DNA from 2 places in the Peribacillus sp. YIM B13481 genome. Region 2 is predicted to be linked to the other one. Evidence: predicted binding sites of a transcription regulator. Region 2 holds the regulator's gene; the other holds the start of a gene.
The links. The regulator Rex, encoded in region 2, represses fermentation and respiration genes when NADH is low (regulators of the CRP and FNR family bind a similar motif). The targets are predictions, from matches to a motif close to TTGTGAAATATTTCACAA.
Positions count from the first base shown of each region.

Region 1: a site for Rex is predicted at 3,588-3,605, ahead of qoxA (cytochrome aa3 quinol oxidase subunit II). Genes of this name have one in related genera too.

Region 1 is NZ_JBHZPE010000004.1:37,937-43,707, forward strand. Features, by position in the region: gene qoxD (cytochrome aa3 quinol oxidase subunit IV) at 1-16, opposite strand, end outside; gene qoxC (cytochrome aa3 quinol oxidase subunit III) at 19-615, opposite strand; gene qoxB (cytochrome aa3 quinol oxidase subunit I) at 606-2,561, opposite strand; gene qoxA (cytochrome aa3 quinol oxidase subunit II) at 2,612-3,553, opposite strand; partial or broken gene ACFX4X_RS04375 (amino acid permease) at 3,778-4,753, shown strand; gene ACFX4X_RS04380 (YokU family protein) at 4,970-5,251, opposite strand; gene kamA (lysine 2,3-aminomutase) at 5,253-5,771, opposite strand, start outside.
Region 2 is NZ_JBHZPE010000054.1:17,439-23,209, reverse strand. Features, by position in the region: gene ACFX4X_RS21645 (ABC-F family ATP-binding cassette domain-containing protein) at 1-1,331, opposite strand, end outside; gene moaC (cyclic pyranopterin monophosphate synthase MoaC) at 1,463-1,969, shown strand; gene ACFX4X_RS21635 (redox-sensing transcriptional repressor Rex) at 2,000-2,662, shown strand; gene ACFX4X_RS21630 (YdiK family protein) at 2,692-2,904, opposite strand; gene ACFX4X_RS21625 (CPBP family intramembrane glutamic endopeptidase) at 2,901-3,626, opposite strand; gene groES (co-chaperone GroES) at 3,963-4,247, shown strand; gene groL (chaperonin GroEL) at 4,307-5,771, shown strand, end outside.

The sequences.
Region 1 (5,771 bases), on a different contig from region 2:
GGAAAAATTCCTTCATGTTTATGTCATTCCTTTCATGTAGATAAAGGTGAAGATGAAGATCCAAACGATATCCAGGAAATGCCAGTAAAGAGAAAAAATGAAGGATTTATTGGCTGTTTCAGGTGTCAATCCGCGGTTTTTCACTTGAAGGATAATGAATGACCCCCAGAAAAGTCCTAATGTAACATGTGCTCCATGTGTCCCTAATGTTGTAAAGAGCATCGATGTAAATGCACTAGTTTGCAGTGTAGCTCCTTCGCGATAATAGGTAATGAACTCAGTAATTTCAAATCCTATGAATCCTACTCCAAGAAGAAGAGTGATTACGAAGAATGTCAACATGGCTTTCTTGTTGCCAAGTCGCATTGCATGAATTCCAAGCCCGATGACAAAACTGCTTGTTAAGAGCAAAAATGTTTCAGCAAGTACTGGAGTGATTTCAAAAATTTCTGCTCCAATAGGACCGTTACCCGTACGATCAACTAATGTAAAATATGATGCAAAGAGTGTTCCAAAAAGCATAATTTCGGCTCCAAGGAAAATCCAGAAGCCTAAAATATTTAGACGATTTTGTTCCGTACTATATTCAAGAGGTTGCGAGTGATCTATTTCCATTTACTAACACCCCCAAATTTTGCTTCTGTCTCTTTAATTTCTTCTACAGAAATGTAATGCCCATGATCTATTTCGAATGAACGATAAGCCATGCAAACAAAGATACCGATTAACCCAATAATCGCAAGAAACCAGATGCTGAATACTAACGCAAACCCAAAGACAAAGAAGATGCAGGACATGATAAACGGTCCGCCGGTGTTATTGGGCATATGAATTTTTTCATAGTCACCCTTGAATAATTCATGACCCTTATATTTAGCATCCCAAAACGTTTCCCTTGAGTTCACTTGTGGAATAATAGCAAAGTTATATTCTGGTACGGGGTTATGAGTAGCCCATTCAAGGGAACGTGCATCCCACGGATCATCACTAACATCTCTTGGAGCATGGCGAATGCTATAATAAATCGTATATACGATTAATACAAAGCTGATTGCCATTAAAGCTGCCCCGATAAACGAAATCATATTCAATGGTCCAAATCCAGTCGATTCAGAGTATGTGTATATACGACGTGCTTGACCATCTAAACCAGTGATATACATAGGGAAGAATGCTAAGCAAAAACCAATGGTTAGAAACCAGAACGCCCATTTCCCAATCCTTTCATTCAACATGAAACCAAACATTTTCGGCCAGTAGTAAGTTCCGGCACCAAGCACAGCAAATACTACACCCGGAATAATGACATTGTGGAAGTGAGCTACTAAAAACATTGTATTATGGTATTGATAATCCGCCGCTGACATCGCAAGCATAACCCCGGTAACTCCACCGATTGTGAAAAGAGGTATGAAACCTATTGAATAAAGCATAGGTACGGTAAATCTGATTCTACCTTTCCACATCGTGAACAACCAGTTAAAGATCTTGATTCCAGTCGGAATAGCAATGACCATCGTTGTAATCGAGAAAATACTATTAACATATGCTGCTTGCCCCATTGTAAAGAAATGGTGCGTCCAAACGAAGAATGAATATATAGAGATAAATACCATTGAAGCAACCATTGATCGATAGCCATATAGGTTACGCCGTGAAAAGGTTGGGATAATCTCACTAAATAGACCAAATGCAGGCAAGATTAAGATATATACTTCAGGATGTCCCCAAACCCAGAACAGGTTAGCCCAAAGCATATCCATACCGCCATCAGTCATTGTGAAAAACTTGGTTGCGAATAGTCGATCCATTGTTCCCATGATCAGCGCCACTGTTAATACAGGGAATGCGAAAATGATAATAATGCTTGTGACTAAAGCAGACCATGTAAACATTGGCATTTTCATTAATGTCATACCGGGTGCTCTCATTTTAAGAATAGTCGTCAAAAAGTTAATCCCCGTCATTAATGTACCTATTCCGGCTATCTGAATACCAATCATATAATAATTCGTTCCAACATGCGGGCTAAATTCATTACCTGCAAGCGGGAAATAAGATGTCCACCCTGCATCAGGCGAACCACCAATTACAAAAGAGATGTTGAATAGCATCGCACCCATAAAAAATAACCAGAAACTTATGGCATTTAAACGTGGGAATGCTACATCTCGGGCTCCAATTTGTAATGGCACTACGAAATTCATTAAGGCCATAATGTACGGCATCGCCATAAAGAGAATCATCACAACCCCGTGTGTTGAAAAAATTTCATTATAGTGCTGTGAATCTAATAATTTGTTATCCGGTACGGCAAGTTGCGCACGCATCATCACAGCATCTACCCCACCACGAAATAGCATCAACAAAGCAGATATTAGATACATAATACCTATTCTTTTATGATCGACTGTTGTTAGCCAGCCACTCCATAAATAAAACCATTTTTTAAAGTGGGTTAAACCAACAATGATCAAGAGAACAGTAACACCAATGGCCACCATTGATGAGTAAAGAACGGGACTAGGATTAGGTATAAGAAATCTAGAGAAAAAACCCATACTATTGTGTTTCCTTTCTGAAAATATTTTTCTTGAGATAGACTAAGAAATTATTCATGATTGTGTGCTGATTTTTCTTCACTATTACTTGACTTATGATCATGCTCCATATGTTCACCTTTTGAATTCGCGTTAGAGTCACTTGAGCCATGATGATGTCCAGCATTTTCACCTTCTGGAGCTGGTGAGAAGCCTAAATGTGTTCCAGTAAACGTTAACTGTCCCTCATGACCCGGTTTTAATAATTCATTGAATCTTACTTCAGTAATAGGATTCGCAGTTTCTTTAACTTCCTTTACCCATTCATCAAACTTATCTTGAGATATCGCTTCGACGTGGAACGTATTTTCTGCGAAGCCTTTCCCACTAAAGTTTGCATTTCGTCCCATCATTTCCCCTGATTCGTCCGCTGCTAAGTGTAATGTGGTCACCATGTTAGACATGGCATATTTTTGACCGCCAAGTTGTGGAATCCAGAAACTCGTGATAGGTCCGAATGAATAAAGTTTAAATTCAAGTGGTCGATTTGTTGGAATATACAAGTAGTTTATTGTCTCGATATCGTTTTCTGGATAACTAAAATGCCACTTCCAGTCAGATGACGAAGCGTAAATAACTAATGGATCTTGACCTTTGTACCCTTCCGGAGTGGCTTCCACTTTATTGTTGGAAATTACAGAAACAACGGAGAAGAAAATGACGATTAAAATTGGCACCCCCACAATAATCGATTCAACAACATGATTCCCTTCAATGTAGGGTGGTTCATAATCTTTAGGTAGTTTAGAGTCACGGTATTTCGCTAACACAAAGACTAAAATAGCACAAACAACAATAACAATAACCGTCATGATCGCAATTGATAGCCAAATCACATTGGCTTGCGTTTGGGCTTGAGGTCCTTTAGGATCTAAGACCGCTAATGATTCACAGCCAGAAAGCAGATTGACTATGGAAGAAAGAATAGCAAATAAAACCCATTTTGTTTTCATATATGTATCCTTTCATTTAAGATTTAAGATTTCATTTTTAAGTTATCCACAAAAAATGAAGTTATCCCAAAAAATGTGTATTAAGAATGGTAATTTCTCACAATTACATTTTTAGGTGGGATGAATATGTATGAATTCAATTAGAGAATGTTCAGAGAAACAGGTAATCTAAATACCTACTTGCTTTGAAAAGGAATTTGAATATGTGAGGAGTTACTGCATGGATTTTTTTTCCTAGTGGTCATAATAAGGGTAGTGAAGAAGAAAATTTAAAAAGGTGCAATTGTCCTTAATAGGGGTTGGCTGCACTATTTGTACTGGATTTTTTTCGCAGCTATTGGAACCTATATTGTATACAGCTTATTAGCTAAAATGACGGCTGAAGATCCTCAAGTTGGATCTTTCTGCTACTATGCAAACAAAGCTTATGGGCGTTGGGTCAAATTTAGCGCGGCTGGAACTATTGGAGTTCAAACATCCTCATTTTGGGTGGCCAATTAACGGCTCTTTCGACCTTATCAAGATTTTGGTTTCCAAATGTTCCTCTTTGGCTCTTTGCAGCTGGATACGCCATTCTCACGATTATTGTCGTTTTAATCGGCAATGAGGGTTTTATTTACTGACCGTTATCAAAACGGCGGCTATTGTTATTTTTATTATTCTTGCAGCGGCTGCCGTGTCGGATGGATTCACGGGGATGTAAAACATGCTGGGTTGCCTAATTTTAGTCAATGAACTATTTCCCGAAAGGTTGGAAAGGTTTTTGGTCATTCTTAATCTATGACTTTTACGATTATGGAGGAATAGAAGTAATTGGACTTATGGCCATGAGACTTAAAATGAAGGAAGATGCTCCCCAAGCGGTTATCATTATGTTAATAGTACTAGTGGTGATTTATATCATTTCACTCCGACTTGCAGTTTATATGGCTGCACATGGGGCGTTTAATAAAAGGAAAGTCCTTTTGTAACGGCACTGGATAAATAACGCAACTATTATCTTGGCTGGTTTTTCAACGATGACCGTTTCATTTATTTAGGGTAACAACACTCCTTTTGAACCTCGCAGATGGCGGTGACTATTATCACTGCGTTGCTGTTACCTGGTAATATTTACAAGAACATTACGACAGCCGCATGGATCTTAATTTTGTTAATTAGCCTTTCATTATTATTTCTGCTCTTCGTATTTTGAAAATAAAAATTAGTTGTTTTATTGAAGAAATTTCAAAAGACCTCTCCAAAAGGGGCTTCTAAATAATCCATCTCAATTCACTTCAGAATTCCGCGTCACCACGGAAAGCCACCGCTACTAATGCCTTCACCGTTCGAGATGTGCACCCTATAGACCGCACCGCCGGGCGCACAGAAAAACCTCACCAAAAAAAGTAGATGAGGCAACTTCTAATTATTTTGTTATTCCCCAAAGTCAAAATAATTCCGCTTTAACACCCGCTTCATCTTCAATAACCCGTCATACGTAGTCTGTTTCCCTAACTGTTTCTTATCAATTAAAAACAGCTGGTCTTCAATCTCTTTAGTCGTTTCATCACTCTGAAATAGCGCATGGCAATTATCACAATGGAACGATGGCGTTTCATCAATTTCAACAGCCCTCGAACCATCCGGCAGTTCCCAATACACCGTCCCCTTTACCGATGCAAGCTTCCCTTTCTCACACCATGGACACGTCTCCATGCTATTCATCTCCCTTTGGAGTGCTCTTTTTTTGCTGTGCCTGGAATTTCTTTTCTTTTAACAGATCTCTCTTTTCACGCTGGTTTTTCAATGAAGCATGCTCTGGGTTGGTCCCATAATTTTCCCGTCGATTCATTCGCTTCAGTCCTTCAGGGACCAAATTAAATTGCTTGTCGTTCATCAAACCAGCAATTCCTATATCTGACCGTTTTTCTTCCATTTCAGGGTATATCCCTTTGAAATAATCATCTGCAAGCCCTGGTGTGTAATGCTCAGGTTCGGGATATGTTGTAATCACTCCTTCAAAATTACGAAGCACTGTTTTTGTCGGTGATTGTGAAAGGATATAATTCGGTTGTAATGTGATTTTCCCGCCACCCCCTGGTGCATCGACAACAAAGGTTGGAACGGCATACCCGGATGTATGGCCACGTAGTCCCTCGATGATTTCAATCCCTTTTGATATGGGAGCCCTGAAATGACCGATGCCTTCCGATAGATCGCACTGATAAATATAGTA
Region 2 (5,771 bases):
GTTTTCAAAACATCGTCCCCACTAAAAAGAAAATTACCGAGTACGGTTCGTATGTCCTTTTCCGGTTTAAGGGGATAATCATCCCATAATTCATTGAGTACGCGTTTATTGGAAATAAGGTTAGCCTGTTCCTGATCGTAGTAGCTGACTTCGACGTTCGTTCCAAAACGGAAATTCCCAGAAAGTGCAGGCAGCTTAGAGATGATCGTTTTCAATAACGTTGATTTTCCAACGCCATTTGGGCCAACAAGAGCTATGCTCTCTCCTTTTGTCATCCGGGAATTTATATTTTTTGATACCGTTTCTCCTTCGTAACCGATAGCCAAATCCTGAAGGTGTAGCACTTCATTTCCGCTTTGCCGTTCAATCTGGAAAGAGAAATTAGCGGATTTTTCATCACCTTGCGGCTTGTCCAATACATCCATCTTTTCGAGCTGTTTGCGTCTACTTTGTGCTCTTTTCGTGGTGGAAGCCCTTGTGATATTGCGTTGGACAAAGTCGCGAAGCTTTTCGATTTCCCCTTGTTGTTTCTCGAAAAGCTTCATGTCCCGCTCATAATCTTCCGCTTTTCCCTCTAGGTAAGAACTATAATTGCCATAGTACTTTTTCATGTTATTCCGGGAAATTTCATATACCTGGTTTACAACTTTATCAAGAAAATAGCGGTCATGGGAAACAATAAGAACAGCTCCTTGGTAGCCTTGTAAATATTGTTCAAGCCAAGAAAGGGTTTCGATATCCAAATGGTTCGTTGGCTCATCCAGAATCAATATATCCGGTTTCCTTAAAAGCAGCTTCCCTAAAGCAAGTCTTGTTTTTTGCCCACCGCTTAAAGTGGAAATTGGGGTAGAATAGTCAAAATCAGCAAACTGAAGTCCATGCAATACTGAACGAATATCCGCTTCATATTGATAACCGCCCTTCTCTTTGAAAGCTACCATCAAAGTGTCATATTCATTTAATACTTTTTGGTAAATTGCTTCATTTTCAAAGATGTCAGGTCTGGCCATATCAGCCTCAAGGCGACGCAGTTCTTTTTCTTGTTCTAAAAGGTCATTGAATACAGTCAGCATTTCATCCCAAATGGTCAGTTCTGATTCCAGTCCCGTGTCCTGTGCCATATATCCGATGGTGACACCTTTTGGTTTGATTATTTCACCGCCATCATGGGAAAGCTGCCCGGCTATGATTTTTAGCAGAGTAGATTTTCCAGCGCCATTTCGGCCGACAAGTGCAATTCTATCCTTATTTTGAACTTCGAGCTTCATATTTGATAAAATAAGTTCAGCTCCATAATATTTCGATAGTTGATTGATTTGTAATAAAATCATAGATTTCACCTCAATTGATTATTGTTAGTGTAACGTATTATAGTTATTATCGGCAACAGCTTGGTTCCAAGCAAAAACAAGCTATTACATAAAGTGGAATAATAGTGTATGATTTAGGAGGGGTTACTTAAATGGGAGACTTAACGCATTTTAATGAACAAGGCCGGGCTAAGATGGTTGATGTGACTGCTAAGCCTGAAACATCCCGGACGGCAATAGCTCAATCGAGCATTTTATTGAACGATGAAATATATGAGTTGGTCACGAACCAGAAAATGAAAAAAGGTGATGTATTGGCCGTTGCACAGGTTGCAGGAATCATGGCCAGCAAAAATACATCCAATATAATTCCAATGTGCCACCCTATTGCTCTGCAAGGGGTCAATATAGCCTTTGAATGGGAAAAAGAAGATGAAGGATATAGGCTTAGGATTGAAACGGAAGCTAAGACAAAAGGGAGTACAGGTGTGGAAATGGAAGCGTTAACAGCTGCATCCGTGACTGCCTTGACTATTTATGACATGTGTAAGGCCCTTGATAAGGGAATGGTAATCGGGCCTACATTCTTAGTGGAGAAAACAGGCGGAGTGTCTAGTAACGATTATAAAAGACAAGTAATTCAAACAGATAGAGATTAAGTTGAAAAGCATGTGTGAAGGCGGGGAAGAATGATGAACCATGACCCAAAGATACCGCAGGCAACAGCCAAAAGGTTGCCATTGTATTATCGATTTTTAAAGAACTTACATTCCTCAGGCAAACAAAGAGTTTCCTCGGCAGAGCTAAGCGAAGCTGTAAAGGTGGATTCTGCGACTATTCGCCGTGATTTTTCCTACTTTGGAGCGCTTGGAAAAAAAGGCTACGGCTACAATGTCAATTATTTATTATCCTTCTTTAGAAAAACACTAGATCAAGATGAACTGACAAAAGTCGCTTTAATCGGAGTGGGGAATTTAGGGACTGCTTTTTTAAATTACAATTTCATTAAAAATAATAATACGAAGATTGAAATGGCATTTGAAGTTTCTGAAGATAAGGTCGGCAAGCAAATAGCTGATGTGCCAATCTATCATATGGATCAAATCGATACACTATTGCAGGAAAATAATATTACTGCGGCTATTTTGACAGTGCCTGCTCAGGTAGCACAGACGATAACCGATCGTCTAGTCAAAGCTGATATAAAAGGAATATTGAATTTCACACCTGCACGGCTGACGGTACCCCCATCCATAAGGGTTCACCACATTGACCTGGCCGTGGAGCTTCAGTCACTCATCTACTTTCTGAAACATTATCCTGTAGTGGAAGAAGCTGCATTGGAGGAATGAAAAAAACGCTGCATCTTCGCAGCGTTTTTTTATTTTTTCTTATTTTTTTGGGCGGCTTTAATCTTAAAGTGAAGCATGATCATGCGTAATCCCGATCCAAAGTCTAAAGTCGCAATTAGTACAAGTATGTAGGCAAAGATTCCCCATCCGGAAGAACTGACGGTTTGAATCGCGATAGCGGTAAAAAGAGCTCCTAAGCCTGCATAGATGATACCCATGAATAATGGTGATTGACGTTTCATAATAAACCTCCGATGAAGGCCTGTGCAGTATCTAGCATCTTCTCAATATCATCCCGATTTACAACTTGAAAGATGATAACAAGCGTATTCATCGCAATATGTGCGCTCATGGAAACGAGGATGCGGCCCGTTTTCGCATAAAGAAAAGCAAAGGTAAAACCCATTGCCGAATATAAAAGAAGATGTTCCAATTCACCATGCGCCAAGCCAAAAATAACTGAACTGAGTAAAGCAGAAATAAAGAAGTTAAAGCGTTTATGAAGTGATCCGAAAATGATTTTCCGAAAAATGATTTCTTCCAATATAGGTCCAATAACTGAAGTGACGAAAATGACTATGGGAACTTGGTAAATGAGTGAAATGAGCTGCTGTGTATTTTCAGATTCAGGCTCCACCCCAAGCATCTGTTCAATGTATCCAGCAATGCTTTGCGCAAAAAGAGCGAGGAACACTCCGGCAACTGCCCATAATATGGACGTGGGAATGGAAGCTGGAGTGCTTCTGTCCATTTTTTCCTTCATATCTTTTCTCATTAAAAACAGGATCAAGGATAGAGCAACGAAAAAGCTGAATACGATCCAGTATGCTGCAGACCTCACCTGGAGTTCATCAGCAGTCATTCCAGTTGAAGACCCGATCAGCATGAAAAGAGGTACCCCAACAATACTGGATAATTGCATGGAAATGTAGGTGATGACGACGAACCAATATTCTTTTTTCAAAAATGAAAACTCCTTTTATTTAGTCACCCATTCCGCTTAGAACGTTCCTGATATGGGGACAATCTATAAACGCATACTCCAAAATGGTATCAAATAATGAGACAGAACACCACTTAAAGATACCCCTAACAAAACATTTTAGCACCTTTGTTAAAAGAATCATTATGCTAAAGTAGTATACCCGAAATTTATCAGAAATTAATAAAAAATTTTCGATAAGATACTTGCAAAAAAGGCTCGGTTTATTTAATATTATAAATGTGTTAGCACTCGATGGTGAAGAGTGCTAATAATCATGAAACAAATTATCAAGAGAATATGAGGAGGTTGTTTCACTTGTTAAAACCATTAGGTGATCGCGTTATTATTGAACTAGTTCAATCTGAAGAAAAGACTGCAAGCGGTATTGTTCTTCCTGATACTGCAAAAGAAAAGCCACAAGAAGGTAAGGTAGTAGCTGTTGGTACTGGCCGTGTCCTTGAAAATGGCGAACGTGTTGCTTTAGAGGTTGCCCAAGGCGATCTAATTATCTTCTCAAAATATGCAGGTACTGAAGTTAAATACGAAGATACTGAATACTTAATTTTACGTGAAAGCGACATTCTAGCTGTTATCGGCTAATTATACATCATACTTAACTGAACGAAAATTTTCTTAAAATTTTAGGGAGGTACTTATAAATGGCTAAAGAAATTAAATTTAGTGAAGAAGCTCGCCGCTCCATGCTTCGTGGTGTGGACGCACTTGCAGATGCAGTTAAAGTAACGCTTGGACCAAAAGGTCGTAACGTGGTTCTTGAGAAAAAATTCGGTTCACCGCTTATCACAAATGACGGTGTGACGATCGCTAAAGAAATTGAATTGGAAGATGCATTCGAAAACATGGGTGCGAAATTGGTTGCTGAAGTAGCGAGCAAAACAAACGACGTAGCTGGTGACGGTACAACTACTGCAACGGTTCTAGCGCAAGCGATGATTCGTGAAGGTCTTAAAAACGTAACAGCTGGTGCAAACCCAATGGGTATCCGTAAAGGAATCGAAAAAGCGGTTAATACTGCAATTGCAGAATTAAAAGCTATTTCTCAACCTGTTGAAAACAAAGAATCGATTGCACAAGTTGCTGCTATCTCTTCAGCTGATGAAGAAGTGGGCCAACTGATTGCTGAAGCTATGGAACGTGTTGGTAACGACGGCGTCATCACAATCGAAGAGTCTAAAGGTTTCACAACTGAATTGGACGTTGTAGAAGGTATGCAGTTCGACCGTGGATATGCTTCTCCTTATATGGTTACAGATTCAGATAAAATGGAAGCTGTCTTAGAGAATCCATACATCTTGATCACAGATAAAAAAGTAACGAATATCCAAGAAATCCTTCCTGTACTTGAGCAAGTTGTTCAACAAGGGAAACCACTATTATTGATTGCTGAAGATGTAGAAGGCGAAGCGCTTGCAACTCTTGTTGTGAACAAACTTCGTGGAACATTCAATGCAGTTGCGGTTAAAGCTCCTGGATTCGGTGACCGTCGTAAAGCAATGCTTGAAGACATCGCAGCTCTTACAGGCGGCGAAGTAATCACTGAAGAAATCGGACTTGATCTTAAATCTGCAACAATCGAATCTTTAGGACGTGCTTCTAAAGTGGTTGTTACAAAAGAAAATACAACAATCGTTGAAGGTTCTGGAGATACAGCTCAAATTCAAGCTCGTGTAAACCAAATCCGTGTTCAATTAGAAGAAACAACTTCTGAATTCGACCGTGAAAAATTACAAGAACGCCTTGCTAAATTAGCTGGCGGTGTAGCGGTGATCAAAGTCGGTGCAGCTACTGAAACGGAATTAAAAGAACGTAAACTTCGTATTGAAGATGCATTGAACTCCACTCGTGCCGCTGTTGAAGAAGGTATCGTAGCCGGTGGTGGTACAGCACTTCTTAACGTATACAATAAAATCGCTGAAATTCAAGCGGAAGGCGACGTAGCAACCGGCGTGAAAATCGTTCTTCGTGCTATCGAAGAGCCTGTTCGTCAAATCGCTCACAATGCTGGACTTGAAGGCTCTGTAATCGTAGAGCGCCTTAAAGGCGAAGCAGTTGGTACTGGCTTCAATGCAGCTACTGGACAATGGGTGAACATGATCGAATCCG